Regions from separate parts of the Streptomyces sp. NPDC030296 genome, predicted to be linked through region 2. Evidence: predicted binding sites of a transcription regulator. Region 2 holds the regulator's gene; the other holds the start of a gene.
What was found. Region 2 encodes HspR, which represses chaperone genes until heat shock. Its sites were predicted from a motif close to TTGAGNNNNNNNNNCTCAA; they were not measured.

Region 1 (4,410 bases), on a different contig from region 2:
CCCGACCGGTGAGCGAGACCTCACCGGTCATCGCCACGTCCGTGCGGACCAGCCGGCCGGACAGCAGCGAGGCCAGGGCCGTCGTCATGGTGACACCGGCGCTCGGTCCGTCCTTGGGCACCGCGCCCGCCGGGAAGTGGATGTGCACGCCCCGGTCCTTCAGATCGGCGACGGGCAGTTCCAGTTCGGCGCCGTGCGAGCGCAGGAAGGAGAGCGCGATCTGCGCGGACTCCTTCATCACGTCACCGAGCTGCCCGGTGAGTGTCAGCCCCGCGGCGCCCGTCTCCGGGTCGGCCAGCGACGCCTCGACGTAGAGGACGTCGCCGCCGGCGCCGGTGACCGCGAGCCCCGTGGCCACACCGGGGACGGCCGTGCGCCGCTCCGCCGGGTCCTGGGCGGACTCGGGCACGTGGTGCGGGCGCCCGATGAGTGCGCGCAGGTCGGCGTCGGTGACGGTGAACGGCAGCTCCCGCTCGCCCAGTTCGTGCTGGGCGGCCACCTTGCGCAGCAGCCGGGCGACCGACCGCTCCAGGTTCCGCACCCCGGCCTCGCGGGTGTACTCGCCGGCGAGCTTGCGCAGCGCGCTCTCGTCGAGGGTGACCTCGTCGGCGTCGAGGCCGGCCCGCTCCAGCTGCCGCGGCACCAGGTGGTCGCGGGCGATGACGACCTTCTCGTCCTCCGTGTAGCCGTCCAGCCGGACGAGCTCCATACGGTCGAGCAGCGCGTCGGGGATGGCTTCCAGGACGTTCGCCGTGGCGAGGAAGACGACGTCGCTGAGGTCCAGCTCCACCTCCAGGTAGTGGTCCCGGAAGGTGTGGTTCTGGGCGGGGTCGAGGACTTCGAGCAGCGCGGCGGCGGGGTCGCCCCGGAAGTCGGAGCCGACCTTGTCGATCTCGTCGAGCAGGACGACGGGGTTCATCGACCCCGCCTCCTTGATGGCGCGGACGATACGGCCGGGCAGCGCGCCCACGTAGGTGCGCCGGTGGCCGCGGATCTCCGCCTCGTCCCGTACGCCGCCGAGGGCGACGCGGACGAACTTGCGCCCCATGGCGTGCGCCACGGACTCGCCGAGGCTGGTCTTGCCGACGCCGGGCGGCCCGACGAGGGCGAGCACGGCACCGCCGCGCCGGCCGCCGACGACACCGAGCCCGCGGTCGGAGCGCCGCTTGCGCACGGCGAGGTACTCGGTGATGCGCTCCTTCACGTCCTCCAGGCCCGCGTGCTCGGCGTCCAGGACACTCTTGGCGCCCTGGATGTCGTAGGCGTCCTCGGTCCGCTCGTTCCACGGCAGTTCGAGCACGGTGTCGAGCCAGGTGCGGATCCAGCCGCCCTCGGGGGACTGGTCGCTGGAGCGCTCCAGCTTGTCGACCTCCTTGAGCGCGGCCTCCCGGACCTTCTCGGGCAGGTCGGCGGCCTCGACCCGGGCGCGGTAGTCGTCGGACTCCTCGCCCTCCTTCTCGCCGTTCAGCTCGCGCAGTTCCTTGCGGACGGCTTCGAGCTGACGCCGCAGCAGGAACTCCCGCTGCTGCTTGTCGACGCCCTCCTGGACGTCCTTGGCGATGGTCTCGGCGACATCCTGCTCGGCGAGGTGGTCACGGAGCTGCTGGGTGGCGAGCTTCAACCGGGCGACCGGGTCGGCCGTCTCCAGCAGCAGCACCTTCTGCTCGGTCGTCAGGAACGGCGAGTAGCCGGAGTTGTCGGCCAGCGCGGAGACGTCGTCGATCGCCTGCACCCGGTCCACGACCTGCCAGGCGCCGCGCTTGCGCAGCCAACTGCTGGCCAGGGCCTTGTACTCGGTGACCAGTTCGGCGACATGGCCGGGCAGCGGCTCCGGCACGCTCTCCTCGACCCGGGTCCCCTCGACCCACAGTGCGGCCCCGGGCCCTGTGGTCCCGGCCCCGATCTTCACGCGGCCGCGTCCCCGGATGAGCGCGCCCGGGTCACCGTCGGCGAGCCGGCCCACCTGCTCGACGGTGCCGAGCACACCGGTGGCCGCGTACGCGCCGTCGATCCGCGGCACCAGCAGCACCCTCGGCTTGCCGCGTTCCGCCCGCGCCGCCGCCTGCGCGGCCTCCACCGCGGCCCGTACATCCGTGTCATTGAGGTCCAGCGGCACCACCATGCCGGGCAGCACGACCTCGTCGTCGAGCGGCAGTACGGGCAGGGTGAGCGGTGCGGACATCGAAGCCATGATCTCTCCCTCGGCATTCAAGTTGAGCTCTGCCGACTCAATGCACGTGAGCCCGTGAATGTTCCCCGGGGCCCGGGCCGTTCGCTGTGGGCGATCAGGGAAGGGACCACGGACAGGCGGCCACCCACTGACACACCCCCACCACAGGTAATAGTCTGTACACCCATACACCCATTACGGATGACGGACGTGCCACACCTACACGGGGGGGCGACAGTGGACGGAATCGTGCGGGCCTGGGTCGACGGCTGGGTCGTCTCGCGGGGCGCGGCGCCCCCGGTGGTGGAGCCCTGGGGCTGCACGATCGACAACGGAACGGCCGCCCACGTCACCCGTCATGTCCTCGCGGGGACCCATGACGACGTCGAGGAGGAGACGGTCCGGAAGGTGGCCGGCGCGGTCACCGGGGCCGGAGTGTGGCTCAAGGTCTTCGCCGACGCGTCGCGAGTCGCCCCCTGCCTGGGCGAGGGCTGGTGGGTGGACCCCGAGCCGGGCTGGCTGATGACCGCGCCCCTGGGGACACCGGAAGGCCCGGCCGTCACCGCCCCGGAGGGCTACCGCCTGCGCACCTGGGCCCGGGGAGGCGTGATCCGCGCGATGGTGGCCGCACCCGACGGCTCATGGGCCGCTCGCGGTCAGATCGCCCCGACGGGGCGGACCGCAGTCGTCGACCAGATAGAGACCTCCGCGTCCCACCGCCGCCGGGGCCTCGGCACGCTCGTCATGCGCACCCTGACCCGGGCGGCGTTCGAGGAGGGCGCGGAGGTCGGCGTACTGAGCGGCACACCGGACGGCCGGGCCCTGTACGCGTCCCTCGGCTGGACGACGGTCGCCCCGCTGACGAGCGCGAGGTTCGACGGCCGGCGGTGAGACGGCCGACCTGCCGATCGGGGGCGCCGCCCCTCCTCCGCGCGGGGCTCCGGTTCCGCTAGGGCCTGTCGACCCTAGGCCGGGACCTTCGCCGGACGCGCCGGACCCGGGGGCGGGGCCGCGTCGTGGGTCAACGCCGCGTGTCGCCACCGCCGTACCACCGGCCAGCTGGCGACCCCTATCGCGAGGGCGATCAGGTGCCCCCAGTCGGTCATCGGGTCCGTGAACGACATCAGGTCGTCCACGAGCATCCAGCCGAAGGCGAGCAGCAACGGCCAGCGTGACCACCACGGCAGCAGGGCGGCCAGCGCGCCCACGCACGCCGCCACGCCGAAGCTGATCCCGTAGTCGAGGCGGTGGAGGGAGCTGCCGGGAAGCCCGCCGGTCAGGACGGAGACTCCGACCGGGATTTCGGTGGCGAGAGTGGCGAGCACATGCCCCAGCAGGAAGACCAAGGCCGTCCGCCGGCCGCCGATCCGGCGCTCCAGCGCGGTGAGCACCAGCACGAAGCCGAGTGCGTACGGCGACACCATCCCGCCGGCGATCCACAGCGCGCTCGCGACGAGCACCGGCACCGGGGCGCCCACGAGGTGCGCCACGTCCGTACTGAAGCCCTGGTGGAGGGCGTGGACGACGGCCGGGTCCGCGTACTCGGTGATGAGCGAGGTCAGCAGCAGGACGGCCAGGTACCAGAAGGTGAAGGGCGTACCGGCGGGGGTCGGGAGCAGCCGCCAGGGGTGCGGAAGGGAGCCGGGTGCGGGGGTGGGACGCGCGCGACGGCTGGAGGAGACCGGGCCGCCGCCGCCCCGGCTCCCCGAGGGCGCGAGCCTCTCGCGACTGAGCCCTGACGGCTTCGGCAGCTCCGCCTGCTCCGCACCGGGCCCCAGCGGCTCCGGCGATCCCGCCTGCTCCACGCGAGACCCCAGCGGATTTGCCAGCCCCGCCCGCTCGACACCAGGCCCCAGCGACTCCGCCAGCCGCGCCCGCGCGGCACCGGGTCCCGACGGGCCGGCCTCTCCCCCGCCCCGTACCGGCGTCACCGCGCCCGGCTGGCGTGGGATTCCGTTCAGGAGCGGCCCGGCAGCCGACGGTGTCACGTCGGTCCGGTCCGGCCCTGTCCCGGTCTCCACGCCATCCAAGATGAAGCGCTCCCTCCGTTTGGCTCCACCTTCGGCATCCCGGCACCCCCTGTCTGTGACCTGCGCCACTTTCGCCGGGATTCACAGCAATCCGACAACCTCACCCGTCCATCGAGAGCGCTCGCAACACCCGCTCCACGTACGCCCGGAACCGTCCCGCCAGGTCGAACCCCGGCGGGTCCAGCACCCATTGGATCCGGAGTCCGTCCA
Region 2 (4,410 bases):
GAGGACGCCGAGCCGGAGGCACTGGACGCGGCCCTCGGCTACGCCCTCGCCGCCGCGTTCGGCACGGGCGCCCAGCCCCTGTGGATGACGGCGATCGAGATGGTCGGCGACCTCCTGCCCGGCTGACCCGCCGGCACACCATGGAAAGGCCCTGTCGGTACTCCCCGGTACCGGCAGGGCCTCATGGTGTCCCCCGCGGAGGTCAGCCGCAGGTTCCCCTGATGTCGTCCTCGTACAGGTGCGAGACGATCGCCGCCTCGAACCGGGACTTGAGGTCGAGCTTGCGCACGATGCTGGCGGTGTGGGCCCGTACCGTGCGCTCCGCGATGCCCAGGCGGCGGGCGAGCCAGCGGTTCTGCTCGCCCGTCGCGAGCAGCAGCAGCACCTCCCGCTCGCGATCGGTCAGCGCGGAGAAGTCGAGTGCGTCCTCCCGTACGACAACAGCCATGTGAGTCCCCCTGGTTGTGTTCGGTCGTGTCGGCTTCCGTCGGCTCGTGGCCGGAGAATCCGTGCGAATCCATCGGTTCGTGTCCGACGTCCCTAGGTTCGGGTCCGACGTCCATCGGTTCCCGTCCGACGGATTCCAGCCTGCCAAGCGCTTTCGGCCGGATCCCGCCCCGCGGGGCGCAGCTTGCTGCACCGGCGCGACACCATGCTGCGAGCGAAACTTTCGACCCACGCCGTTCGTTCGTGTCGTGGCCCGCGCTCGTCCGTCACACATTCGCCACACCTTCCACGGCGTGCCGCCGTGAACGGACGAAGCCTTGACCAACGCATTACTGTGAGTCCCGATCATTTCGGTGGATTCCGGATCGCCGTGGCCCGACCAGCCACACCCGCGATACCGGCCACCGGCCCGGGCCGCACGGGAGGAACACGGGGGACAGATGAACGATGCGGGCAGCATGGGGCTGTTGGGGCTCACCACGATGGAGGAGCGCGTCTACCGGCACTTCCTGAGGAATCCGGGGACGACGGCGGAGGACATCCACCTCCTGCTCCACGCGTCGCAGGACGTCGTCGGCGCCGCGCTGCGGCGGCTGACGGAACTGGGCCTGCTCCGCCGCGCGGAGGCGACGGCGGAGGGCGGGGCGCAGACCGGGGCGCAGACGGCGGAGGATCCGGCCGTCGCCGGGAGCGAAGCCTGCGGCACCCTGACGGCGGCGGACCCCGAGGTGGCCGTCGGTCTGCTCACCGACCGGCGGCTGAGCGAACTGCACCACGAACTGCAGCAGGTGACCCGGCCCCGTCACCTCGTCGCGGAACTCCGCGCCGAGCAGGGCGTCCACACCCAGGCCGGCGGCGGCGTGGAGCGGATGACGAACCTGGCGCAGATCCGCGACCGGATCGACGACCTGGCGTTCTTCGCCCGCGAGGAGATCCTCTCCGTCGAGCCCTACCGGGCGCTCACCCGGGAGAACATCGCGCACGCGCGGCCGCTGGACAGCCGCTGTCTGCGCCGGGGCGTCCACATCCGCAGCGTCGTCCTCAAGGACGCCCTGGACGATCCCGCGACCGCCGCCTACCTGCGCGAACTGAACGCGCAGGGCGCGCGGATCAGGGTCGCCGCCGACATCGCCGAGCGCGTCCTCGTCTACGACCGGCACACCGCGCTGGTCCCGGCGGACCCGTCGGACACCTCGCGCGGCGCGCTGGTCGCGCAGGAACCCGGCCTGGTGGCCAGCATCCTGGCCCTCTTCGAGAAGATCTGGGACCAGGCGACGGACCTCACCGATCTGCTGGGCGCCCCGGCACCCGAGTCGGAGTCCCTGACGCCGATGGAGCTGGAGGTCCTGAAGTCGATGTGTCGGGTCACCAAGGACGAGATCGGTGCCCGTGAACTCGGTGTCTCCCTGCGCACCTACCGCCGGCACGTCGCCGACGTGCTGCGCACCCTGAACGCCAGCAACCGTCCGCACGCGGCCCTGCTGGCGCGGGAGCGGGGCTGGATCTGACCGCAGTTCACCATGCCGCCGATCAGGGCCCGCCGGCGTCGCGCCAGCCGCCCAGCGCCGGGTCGGTGAGCACCTCCGCCAGCCAGTCCCGTACGGCGTGGGCGGGCGAACCGGACGGGGGCCGGATCCGAAGGTGGATCCGGCCCCCGTCCTCGTCGAGTCGCCAGGCGTGTCCCCAGCCCCCGGGCAGTTGGCCGAGGACCCTGATCACGGCCGTCGCGGCGGGCGCGTCACCGGGAGCCCTGCGGACGAGGACCAGTTCCCGGAACCCACCGTCCCGGCCCTGCTCCTCCCGGCATTCCCCCCGGTGCTCACCGTCCTGGAACTCCACGGTCGTCATCCCGTCCGTCCCGCCGGCTCACTGCCAGCCGTTGACGGACAGCGCGACCGACGGACCGGACTTGACGGCCGCCGTCGCTCCCAGTGGCAGGGCCATGATCAGCGCGAGCGCCGACAGTGTCCTGATGATGCGTGCGTTCCCCGTGTTCTTCATGACCACGACTCTGCCAGCGGGAACATGCCGCCTGAAGGCTCCGCGATGTCAGGATGCTGCACCGGGCGGGACACTTGCTGCCAGGCACTTCGCTGCCAGGCGGCGGCTTGCCGGGGCGGCTCGCGGGGGCGGCTCTCAGTCCGAGGCCTGCTGCCGCTTCGGCCGCCACACCACCAGCGCGCTCGTCTGCTGCACCTCCTGGTAGGGCACCAGGTCACGCCGGTACGACGCGTGCACCGCGGCCTCGCGCTGCTGCATCGCCGCGGCGGCGCCGTCGAGCGCGGTCTCCAGCTCGACCACCCTCGCCTGGAGGGCGGCGACCTGGTTCTCCAGCTCGATGATGCGCTTGATGCCGGCCAGGTTGATGCCTTCGTCCTGCGACAACTGCTGGACGGTGCGCAGCAGTTCGATGTCGCGGGCCGAGTAGCGCCGGCCGCGCCCGGCGGTGCGGTCGGGCGAGACCAGGCCGAGGCGGTCGTACTGGCGCAGTGTCTGCGGGTGCAGACCGGACAGCTGAGCGGCCACCGAGATGACGTACACCGGTGTCTCTTCCGTCAGCTCATAGGGGTTACGACGGCGACCGGGTGTGTCCATGGTGTGGTCATGCTCCCTTCGCGGCCTGGAACAGCTCCGCCCGCGGGTCCTCGCCCGCGGTCGCCTCGCGATACGCCTCGAGTGCGTCACGAGCCTTCCCCGACAGATCCTTCGGGACACTCACCTCGACGGTGATCAGCAGGTCCCCGCGGGTGCCGTCCTTGCGGACCGCGCCCTTGCCGCGGGCCCGCATCGTACGCCCGTTGGGGGTGCCCGGGGGCAGTTTCAGGGTGACCGGGGGGCCGCCCAGGGTCGGGACCCTGACCTCCCCGCCGAGCGCCGCCTCCGGGTACGTCACCGGCACCGTCACCGTGAGGTTGTCGTCCTTGCGGCCGAACACCGGGTGCGTGTCGACGTGCACGACGACGTACAGGTCGCCCGCTGGGCCGCCGCGCTCGCCGGGCGCGCCCTTGCCGCGCAACCGGATCCGCTGCCCGTCGGCGACGCCGGCGGGGATGCGGACCTGCATGGTGCGGGACGACTTGGCCCGGCCGGAGCCCTTGCAGATGTCGCAGGGGTTCTCGGCGATCAGGCCCCGGCCCTTGCAGTCCGGGCAGGGGTCCGTCAGGGAGAAGCCGCCGCCGGAGCCCCGCGCGACCTGGCCGGTGCCGACGCACGTCGGGCACACCCGGGGGGTGCCGTTGGCGTCGCCGGTGCCCGAACAGGCCTTGCAGGGGGACTGCGAGGACATCCGCAGCGGCACGGTGGCGCCCTCGATGGCCTCGGTGAAGCTCAGCGTGACCTCGGACTCGATGTCCTGGCCGCGCCGGGGCTGCACCCGCGTGGTGCCGGAGCTGCCCCGGTTGAACAGGCCCCCGAAGACGTCACCGAGCCCGCCGCCGAAGCCGCCCGCTCCCTGTCCGCCCTGGGCGCCGCCTCCGAAGAGGTCGCCCAGGTCGAAGTTGAACGAGCCGCCGCCCGCGCCGGGGCCCGGGCGGAAGCCGCCGTTGCCGAACAGCGCGCGGGCCTCGTCGTACTCCTTGCGCTTCTTGGGGTCGCCGAGGACGTCGTTCGCCTCGGAGATCTCCTTGAACCGCTCCTCGGCCTTGGCGTTGCCCTTGTTGGCGTCCGGGTGGAACTCGCGGGCGAGCTTCCGGTAGGCCTTCTTGATCTCGGCCTCGGTGGCGTCCTTGGGGACGCCGAGGACCTTGTAGTAGTCCTTCTCGATGAAGTCCTTGGTGCTCATCCCCGGCGTCCCTCCTTCCCGTGGTGTTCCGCGTCGTGGACGTCAGCCCTCGTCCGGGCCACCGTTCTCCTTGTCGTCGGCCGTCTCCGCGGACTCGCCGTCCGCCTTGACTGTCTGCGCCCCCGGCTGGGGTTCGGCCACGGCCACCCGCGCGGGGCGGATGGTCCGTTCGCCGATGCGAT

Region 1: a site for HspR is predicted at 2,214-2,232, ahead of lon (endopeptidase La). Genes of this name have one in related genera too.

The regions. Positions count from the first base shown of each region.
Region 1 covers NZ_JBVICQ010000003.1:724,592-729,001, reverse strand. Annotated here, with positions in the region: gene lon (endopeptidase La) at 1-2,191, opposite strand, end outside; gene ACZ4Z3_RS11300 (GNAT family N-acetyltransferase) at 2,408-3,061, shown strand; gene ACZ4Z3_RS11295 (rhomboid-like protein) at 3,136-3,975, opposite strand; gene ACZ4Z3_RS11290 (TetR family transcriptional regulator) at 4,301-4,410, opposite strand, start outside.
Region 2 covers NZ_JBVICQ010000017.1:27,886-32,295, reverse strand. Annotated here, with positions in the region: gene ACZ4Z3_RS36035 (hypothetical protein) at 1-126, shown strand, start outside; gene ACZ4Z3_RS36030 (helix-turn-helix domain-containing protein) at 203-448, opposite strand; gene ACZ4Z3_RS36025 (helix-turn-helix transcriptional regulator) at 888-1,955, shown strand; gene ACZ4Z3_RS36020 (hypothetical protein) at 1,978-2,295, opposite strand; gene ACZ4Z3_RS36015 (hypothetical protein) at 2,314-2,448, opposite strand; gene ACZ4Z3_RS36010 (heat shock protein transcriptional repressor HspR) at 2,584-3,042, opposite strand; gene dnaJ (molecular chaperone DnaJ) at 3,050-4,228, opposite strand; gene grpE (nucleotide exchange factor GrpE) at 4,271-4,410, opposite strand, start outside.